One region of the Staphylococcus lutrae genome, then DNA from elsewhere that is predicted to be linked to it. Evidence: riboswitches for the same ligand, from Rfam matches in the RefSeq annotation. Region 1 holds a riboswitch; each other region holds the start of a gene.
The links. A riboswitch is a leader RNA that binds a small molecule or an ion and turns the genes downstream of it on or off. The one in region 1 is predicted to bind thiamine pyrophosphate.
Positions count from the first base shown of each region.

Region 1 (2,208 bases):
TTTTAAACTTTTTATATAATTAAACTTTTTGTAACATAAAATAGATGTATAGAAATAAAGCCCTTTTTTTAATAAGGTACGCTTTTTTAACGGTGGCATGTGTTTATTCTTTCAAAGGAGTTGTGAAGATGATGGCGACACACTTTTTCCATCAACATCCACAAGCAAAGTATGGAAAAGTATGGTTATATTTTACTTATTATTGGCTGATATTCGGTGTTTCAACTTATTTAGGACAATTTTTACCATCGTCATGGTATCAGCCATTATCCCTAGGTTTGTTGATCCTTATCCTTGCTTCGATGGTCGTTCAGCGCGTTCGTTTTAGTGGTCCGATTATTTCTCACATTTATACGATTGTCGCGGGTTTACTCTCTTACCCGACTTTGATCTATACTTTGCAAGATTTAGGGGCACGTTTATTCTTTAATATGGTGTTACTCGCTGTTTTGGGGTTTGTGTTATTTGGTGTTCTCGGCTATTTTTGGATTAAGGACGCCTCAAGTATGGGGAAATATTTATTTGTCACTTTAATCGTATTAATTATTGCTAGCCTTCTTGGTTGGTGGATACACAATTCGTTTTATTACACTGTGATAGCCATTGTAGGACTATTACTGTTTTTACTTTACACGTTGTATGACTTCAATCGTATGAAGCGGGGACAGTTTTCAGCGAGAGAAATGGGATTTAATCTGTTCTTAAATCTTTTCCGTGTGATTCGTTATGTGTTAGAATTAGCTCGTATGGTGAAACGATAAAACAATTCAATATTAGAAACATTCCACTGGAAGTGCCATTTAAAATGGCTGAGATTGAAATAGACATTTCAAAATTCCTGAACCTGATCCAGTTCGTACTGGCGTAGGAAAGTGGCTGTATTCACGTCGGTTATGGCTACTTTTCTGTAAAAAATGAGAAAAGTAGTTTTTTATTTGGGGAAGTAGAGGGGGCGAGCTTTTTGATTATTGTAGTGACACCATATACGACGCTCAATCAATGGCATATTGATCGATTATGTGAAATTTCGTGTGAAATCTACGGTGTGATTTTACGAACGCCAATGACACAGCAACAACTCGAAAAATGGACGGTGAAATTGTTGGCGAACGGATTTCCAAAGTCTAAAGTGATTGTTCATACGGATGTGCAGTTAGCACGAAAATTAAACATTCCCAATGTTCATTTTAGAGAAGGGGATTGGCGAGCAGCACAACTAAAAAAAGAGGAAGGGAAGGACTTTCAAGTGAGTATGTCGACGCATTCAGTCAATCAAGTGCGTGAAGCACAAGCGCAACAATTAGACTTTGTTCTTTTCAGTCACCTTTTTACTACAGCGTCGAAGCCCGATTTGCCACCTCGCACGCCGAGTGAAATTGATGCAGTGTTGTCACTTGATTTTCCAGTGGTTGCGCTAGGAGGGATTACAGTAGAGACGGTGCAACAAGTGTCATCACGCTTTGCAGGTATTGCGTGTCTCAGTTGTGCGTTCTCTAGTGATAAGCAAGTGTTTAAACAAATGATCAAACAATGGTTTTTAAAGAAGGTGAATTAAATGAATGTTTTTGTAAATGGTGAGAAGCAAAATTTTGAAGAGGGGACAACCATTCAAGAGGTACTCAATCATTTTGGTATTGAGGCAAAACGGATGGCTGTTGAACGAAATGCACAAGTCATCAAACGCTCGGAATGGGCAACAACAGAAGTGAGAGAAGCAGATCAATTAGAATTATTAGAATTTGTAGGAGGCGGATAGAAGATGTTCAAAATTGGTCATTTAACATTTAACTCAAGATTATTTTTAGGAACAGGAAAGTTTGAAGATGAAACGATTCAATCACAAGCGATAGCTGCATCAGAAACGGAAGTCTTGACGTTTGCTGTAAGACGGATGCGTTTATATGACGAAAATTTACCTAATCCATTGGCGAATGTAGATTTATCTCAATTTACAACATTTCCAAATACAGCGGGGGCTAAAACAGCAGAAGAGGCGGTACGGATTGCTGAATTAGCGAAAGAAGCAGGGGTATGCGACATGATTAAAGTAGAGGTTATTGGTGACGATGATACATTGCTTCCAGACCCTCTAGAAACGTATCGCGCATGTGAAATTTTACTAGAAAAAGGTTATATCGTTTGTCCATACATTTCTGATGACGTGGTATTAGCGCAACGTTTAGAAGCGCTAGGTGTACATGCTGTGAT
Region 1 is NZ_CP020773.1:1,686,335-1,688,542, forward strand. Features, by position in the region: gene B5P37_RS07765 (Bax inhibitor-1/YccA family protein) at 129-761, shown strand; TPP riboswitch at 780-888, shown strand; gene B5P37_RS07770 (thiamine phosphate synthase) at 962-1,555, shown strand; gene thiS (sulfur carrier protein ThiS) at 1,556-1,756, shown strand; gene B5P37_RS07780 (thiazole synthase) at 1,760-2,208, shown strand, end outside.

Region 2 (2,208 bases), 670 kb from region 1:
GTCACGCACATCGTCTTTATTGGGTAAACCTAAGTGTTCTTTAGGCGTCACATAACACAACATTGCTGTGCCATGGCTTGCAATTTGTGCCGCACCAATGGCAGAAGTAATATGATCATAGGCAGGTGCAATGTCTGTCGTTAAAGGTCCTAGCGTATAAAACGGGGCTTCTTTACAATAAAAATCAGCCAAGTCTTGATTTTCTTTAATCTTATGCATTGGCACGTGCCCAGGTCCTTCAATCATCACTTGGACATCATATTTCCATGCAATATCTGTCAACTCACCTAATGTTTTCAATTCTGCAATCTGACTTTCATCGTTGGCATCGTAAATCGAACCTGGACGCAATCCATCACCAAGGGAAACAGCGATATCATAACGATTCAAGATTTGGCATATTTCTTCAAAATGTGTATATAAAAAGCTTTCTTCATGATGTGCCAAACACCACTGCGCCATGATAGAGCCTCCACGCGATACAATACCTGTCAGACGATCAACCGTTAATGGGACATAACGTAATAATACGCCCGCATGAATGGTAAAATAATCCACCCCTTGCTCAGCTTGTTCAATTAAAGTATCTCGATATATTTCCCAGGTTAAGTCTTCCGCGATACCGTTCACTTTTTCCAACGCTTGATAAATCGGCACCGTACCCACTGGGACTGGCGAGTTACGAATTAAATACTCCCGTGTCGCATGAATGTTTTTACCTGTCGATAAGTCCATCATCGTATCCGCACCCCAATGAATCGCCCAGACTAACTTTTCAATTTCTGCTTCAATAGATGAGGACACGGCAGAGTTACCGATATTCGCGTTAATCTTCACTTGAAATTTTTTACCGATAATCATGGGTTCTGATTCAGGATGATTGATGTTGTTCGGAATAATCGCGCGCCCTCTCGCAATCTCATCTCTGACAAATTCTGGACTGACATTTTCACGCGCTGCAACGAACTTCATTTCTTTAGTGATGATACCTTGTTTCGCATAATACATTTGTGTCACGCGTTTACCCTCTTGTGCACGTCTCGGTTGATATTTGAATGGATGTTCAACAATATTTTTATGTGTTTCTGAATGGTAACCGTTGTCGATCGATTGCACACGACGGCCTTCATAATGTTCGACATCTTGACGGGCTTCAATCCAATCTGTGCGCAGTGCCGGAATGCCTTTCGTGACATCGACTTCATACGTGTCATCATGATAAGGTCCCGCTGTATCATAGACGACGAAAGGTTCATTTTCCGTTGTCCCTTGTTCAGTTACCGTTTCAGACAAGGCGATTTGGCGAAATGGGACTTGAATATCCGCATCCTCACCTTGCTTAAAAATACGTTGACTTGCTGGAAAGTTTTTCTTTAATTCAATTTGTTCTTGTTTCATTCCATTAACCCCCTCTGACTTCACTAAGAGGCATTAACAACACTGAAAATAATAGGCAAAATAAAAACGCACTCAGAATAATTCTAAAGTGCGTACGAAAACGAACGAATATGATGTAAAGTCCATCTGAATCTGAAACAGTCGACATGTCACACATCGTGCAACCCCCGTCACATTCAGATAAACGATATTTTGATTAACGTTTCGTTTGCTTCCCTACGCTAGTATGATCTAGATCAGGTTCAAAGGGTTGAGGCGTATACCTCTTTCAGCGCATCAATGGCACCCCTAGCAAGTTCCATAATTAAGTTTTTCAACAGTATCGTATCACTAAAAATGTAAAATGACAATTACTATCATAAAATTGATTTAATTGTTTTATTTTTGTCATTTGATTCATTTAGAGATTGAACTTTACTAAACAAACAAAAGAGAGGATGGGGTATAAAAATTATTTGATGCTATTGATACAGCGTTTTTGTTAAACTTGCCCTCTCCCAAGAATTGTGTTTTTGATTGCCTTCATGGCTTCGCTTTCCAAGGGGCTGGCCCTTCAACTCAATTCGGCTTGATTGAGATGTACACTTGAACGATGCCGAATTGGATTTTGGGAGCAGTACAGAAATCTCATGTGCAACAAAGATTTCGTCGTACTGCCCCCGCAAGGCTGACTAGACTTCTCAAAAGCGAGCGCATTGAGAAGTCAGACAGCTACTGCGATAAACAGGAACCACTATTAAAGAGTAGAAATCATATTTAGATTTTTATTTTATCCCTCAGGAGTCTCAGCCTTCTGGGCAATCTTATACA
Region 2 is NZ_CP020773.1:1,015,055-1,017,262, forward strand. Features, by position in the region: gene thiC (phosphomethylpyrimidine synthase ThiC) at 1-1,398, opposite strand, end outside; TPP riboswitch at 1,595-1,698, opposite strand.
Region 2: linked by a shared signal. The riboswitch ahead of thiC (phosphomethylpyrimidine synthase ThiC) and the one ahead of B5P37_RS07770 (thiamine phosphate synthase) in region 1 are both predicted to bind thiamine pyrophosphate.

Region 3 (2,208 bases), 350 kb from region 1:
ATCCTCTCACCTCAAAGTTATTATATACGAAGTTGTGTCGCCTGTCTGTATATTTCAAAAATATCAGACTTTAGAATGGGATAGTCATGAGTTTAACATGTTTTAAGCCCCAGTTAAGTCATCAAATAAAGCTTGTGTCATCATATCCTTGCCACTCCAATGTGTTTTACAACAATTCAAATGACATTGTGTTCAATGATTATATTAAAGGTTCAGATGATAGATCAAAAATCATTTGCTTTGAACAATTTGCCCTTGATGAACGGATGTTGCCCTATTCGATTCATAAATAAAAAATGCTACCGTTGATTATGTTTAGAAAAAACCCATTTAGGTTATAAAGTCGTATAGCTCAATATGAAAAGGAGGCGTTATAGATGACTGAAAAAGACATTAAAAATGCAGCCGAAAAAGCAAAAGATAAAGAGGAATCATTGAAAGATCAAGCGAAAGAAACCAAAGACGGCATTGAAAAAACAAAAGACGATATTCAAGATACATTTGAATAATACCCGTCAATGACATGTTTAAATGTGCTTCAATGACATTTAAACGTAGAATAGACTGTATGAGGGAGACACACAAACACGATTGATAAATGTTAATCAATCGCCTACTCGCGCGAGATAACTTGCTCAATTGGAGCAAAAAAGCTGTCTCGCGCTCTATATTAATGGCGCCGTTCACATCAAAGCCCCTTTGTGCTTTTTATTTTAAATATAAATCAACGTGCATCAATGGTGTGGCAAAAGTTTGGAAAGCGTCATGAGCATCAAGCAATGGAGATTGTACGCGATGTTGTCATTCTCTCATTGTCTCATCATTTTTAAATGCTATCCGTCAACAGTGTCTATTTTTTATACGATAATCGAACTCAAATCGCTTTAGAACAGCGTTTTAAGACCTTGACTTTTCACATGACTAGGTGTACATTTGCAATATCAACTAAATACGCACACTAGGGGTGTGAAAACTGAGATGAGGCGTCCCCTCAAACCCTTCGAACCTGAACTAGATGATACTAGCGTAGGAAAGTGTTTTGTTATGATATGAATACACACCAAATATTGTCCATTAACATTCAAATTATGGTGATTTATACATAAGTTAGCACAGTCACGCCTGTCTCTGTTTAGGAGATATGCGTATTTTTTTATTTTGGGAGGCATTAACAGATGAAAAAAGGTTTAACATTATCAGATGTACTCGTGACTGTATTAATTTCTGTCATTTTTGCAGTCATTTACAATCTTTGGTGGATTGTCAATAATACTGTACAGCCATTAGGTCTGCATATCGACCAACTCTTGTATGGGATGTGGTTTAGCGCAGCCGTTGTGGCTTACCTCATCATCCCAAAAATGGGGATTGCATTATTAGCAGAATTTGCTGCAGGTGCTGGCGAAACCATTCTTATGGGTCGTTTTGATATTCCTACAATTATTTATGCTTTACTACAAGGTCTTGCATGTGAAATTGTCTTTGCGATTTTCCGTTATCAATCGCGTGCATTTATGGTGGCGATTCTTGCTGGTATCGCTGCAGCAGTCATCAGTTTACCGATTGATTGGTATTACGGGTATTTAAATGAAGTCGCAACATGGAACTTAATTCTATTAATTTCATTCCGTTTGATTAGTGGCGCTGTTTTAGCGGGTATCTTCCCTTATTTACTCGTTAAAGCATTAGATCAAACCGGTGTGACACGCCTCTTTCGTCCAGCTTCGAAAGATGACTATGACACATTGTAAGGTGACGACACGTGCTAAAAGTTAAAAATTTACGTTTAAAATATCCAAGTGCACATCATAAAACATTCGATGGGATTGACCTCGAAATCAAAGACAAAGAAAAAGTACTTTTACTAGGGCCCTCTGGCTCTGGTAAGAGTACTTTACTCAATGTTCTCAGTGGCATTGTTCCAGACTTAATTGATTTACCATTAAAATACGATACATTAATGCCAGCGAAAAATGCGGGTGTTATTTTTCAAGACCCAGATTCACAATTTTGCCTGCCACAAGTGAATGAAGAATTAGCATTTATTTTAGAAAATCAGCAAGTGCCACGACAAGATATGGATCGCCGCATTCAACACGCATTAACACAAGTCGGGTTGGACATTAACCCTAAACAACAGATTCATCAATTAAGTGGAGGAATGAAACAAAAACTTGCCATTGCCGGCACGTTACTTCAAGGGGCAGA
Region 3 is NZ_CP020773.1:2,035,992-2,038,199, reverse strand. Features, by position in the region: gene auxA (lipoteichoic acid stability factor AuxA) at 1-2, opposite strand, end outside; gene graF (glycopeptide resistance-associated protein GraF) at 378-509, shown strand; TPP riboswitch at 951-1,050, shown strand; gene B5P37_RS09455 (ECF transporter S component) at 1,176-1,751, shown strand; gene B5P37_RS09450 (ABC transporter ATP-binding protein) at 1,763-2,208, shown strand, end outside.
Region 3: linked by a shared signal. The riboswitch ahead of B5P37_RS09455 (ECF transporter S component) and the one ahead of B5P37_RS07770 (thiamine phosphate synthase) in region 1 are both predicted to bind thiamine pyrophosphate.

Region 4 (2,208 bases), 1.2 Mb from region 1:
TGGCCCCCTTTAATGACAACGCCCTTAGAACCAATCTCTTTAATAAAAAACTGACCCGCTTGATGAATTTTTTCGTTAGAATCGATGACGAGACCTGTAATTTCTTCAGCTTCAGGTATATTAGGTGTTGCAACATCAGCAAATGGTAAGAGTGTTTCTTTTAACTGTTTCCGCACTTGTTGATCCATTAAAGAATCACCACTTTTTGCAACCATCACCGGATCAATCACATAAGGTATGTTGATTTTTTCTAAAAAACGACGAATGACAGCCATCATTTCAGGTGTAGGTATCATCCCCGTTTTCATCGCATGTGGCATCTCATCACTAAAAACACTTTCTAACTGTTCCTCTAACCAGCTTGCTTCTAAATTATGGATATGTTGAACACCCATTGAATTTTGTGCAACAATGCTCGTCACTGCTGCCATCCCGTAAACCCCACAAGAATGAAATGATTTTAAATCGGCCATGGCACCTGCACCACCACTCGGATCTGTACCAGCGATTGTTAAAGCGATTTTTGGCTTCTTCATTTGTTTTCTCCCCCAAATTCCCATTGTTCTAATTGATAAGACATATTAAAAAAGCGTCTCTCATGAATTGTACTTTGTAAAAAATTATTTTTAAGTATTTCTCGAACTTCTGGTGTGCTATTATTTGCATACGTATCGAGCCAACGTGCAATATAAGACATGAGCGTATCCATTTCTTTCGCATAAAAAGCAAACCAATCTTTTAATGGATGCTGCGCTGGAAAGTCATGATTTTCAATCGCCATTTTACCAATTTGCTGATACACGTATGGACACGGTGCCATCGCCGCAATCGTGTATGCAACGTTATCATAAGCATAGGCATTATAATACATATGTTTAATGTAATGGTCTGCTGAAGGATACCAATCTCCATCTTTAATAATCTCTTGGTAATCACTTCCTACATATTGCGCCAAAATATGATGAGCTTCAACCTCACCCGAACTGGCAAATTGAATTTGTTCAGTTAAAAATTGAATTTCTTCTTTTGTGTTCACTTTTGGAATTAATAAAGCATAAATTTTAGCGAATTCATTTAAATAACGTGAATCTGCACGTAAATAATGGCAAATCGCCGTTTTCGATATTTCCCCACTCAACATGCCTTGGATAAATTTATCTTGATAGATTTGATTAATTAATGGTTTCGCTTCTTGTTTTAATTGTTCTGTAAACTGCATCATCATTCTCCTTTGATATGAAAAAAGACTACTCCCAAAAGCAGCCTAGTCAACACATCAAAAGCCTCACGTGTTACACGCTACTTCCCTACGTTGGTTTCACCCAAATCAGGTTCTGAGGGTCTGAATTCACATTCATCTCAGCCAATATTGGCACCCCTAGTAGTCCTTCATTAATATTTACTTTTAATGTATCAAAAACCAGTCATAAGTTCAATTAACTGAACGTCTGTTAGCAAGCGAATCGGTAACTCTATTATCTGTTTATGGCATCTCACCTGTATGAACAGGAGGCCTTTGTTATCGTAATCATGCGTCGACGGGTTTTATAAATAGATGCATTCTTATTCAAATGAATCAAAAATTATGTATCGTAGTTCTCAATATCAATGGTGAATAAAAGTCATCATTATGATGGAAACATTAACGATCAAAAGCGGCAGTTGCCCTTAAATATTTTTCAATATTTAAGAACAACTTGCGCCAACATTTTAACATGCCGCATCATTTAAATTTTTCATTTGGCTATTGCCGCTTTTAAAAATGTGATGATTGATAAAAATTTTGAAGAATAAAAGGATAATGTGAGATAAATCAAATTATTTTATTTGGAGAATATACTTAGAGAAGGTGGTTTGCATTATTGGTGGGATATCCAATAATAAATTATTCGACACACGTTTACTCTTGAGTTGGATGTGTGTCAATCCTTATTGTGGGTGATGATGCCAAAATAGGAGAAATTTCTGAAACGAGCAATTCTGTAGCATAGCGTTTTTCGTCATTTTGATAAAAACGCCTTGATTGTATTTGCCCGCTCATTGCTACAGTCATTCCTTCAGTTATCGTTTCGTTAATTTGAAGCGCAATATTACCGAACGCTTTACAATTTAAGTAATCCGTGATGGGTTTTGGACTTTTACTTAAATCATTTCTAGTGACTGCGACAGTAAAAATAATAAAGTAACGCGCTTCATTTTCATAGAACT
Region 4 is NZ_CP020773.1:494,595-496,802, forward strand. Features, by position in the region: gene thiD (bifunctional hydroxymethylpyrimidine kinase/phosphomethylpyrimidine kinase) at 1-536, opposite strand, end outside; gene tenA (thiaminase II) at 533-1,219, opposite strand; TPP riboswitch at 1,288-1,390, opposite strand; gene B5P37_RS02490 (single-stranded DNA-binding protein) at 1,901-2,208, opposite strand, start outside.
Region 4: linked by a shared signal. The riboswitch ahead of tenA (thiaminase II) and the one ahead of B5P37_RS07770 (thiamine phosphate synthase) in region 1 are both predicted to bind thiamine pyrophosphate.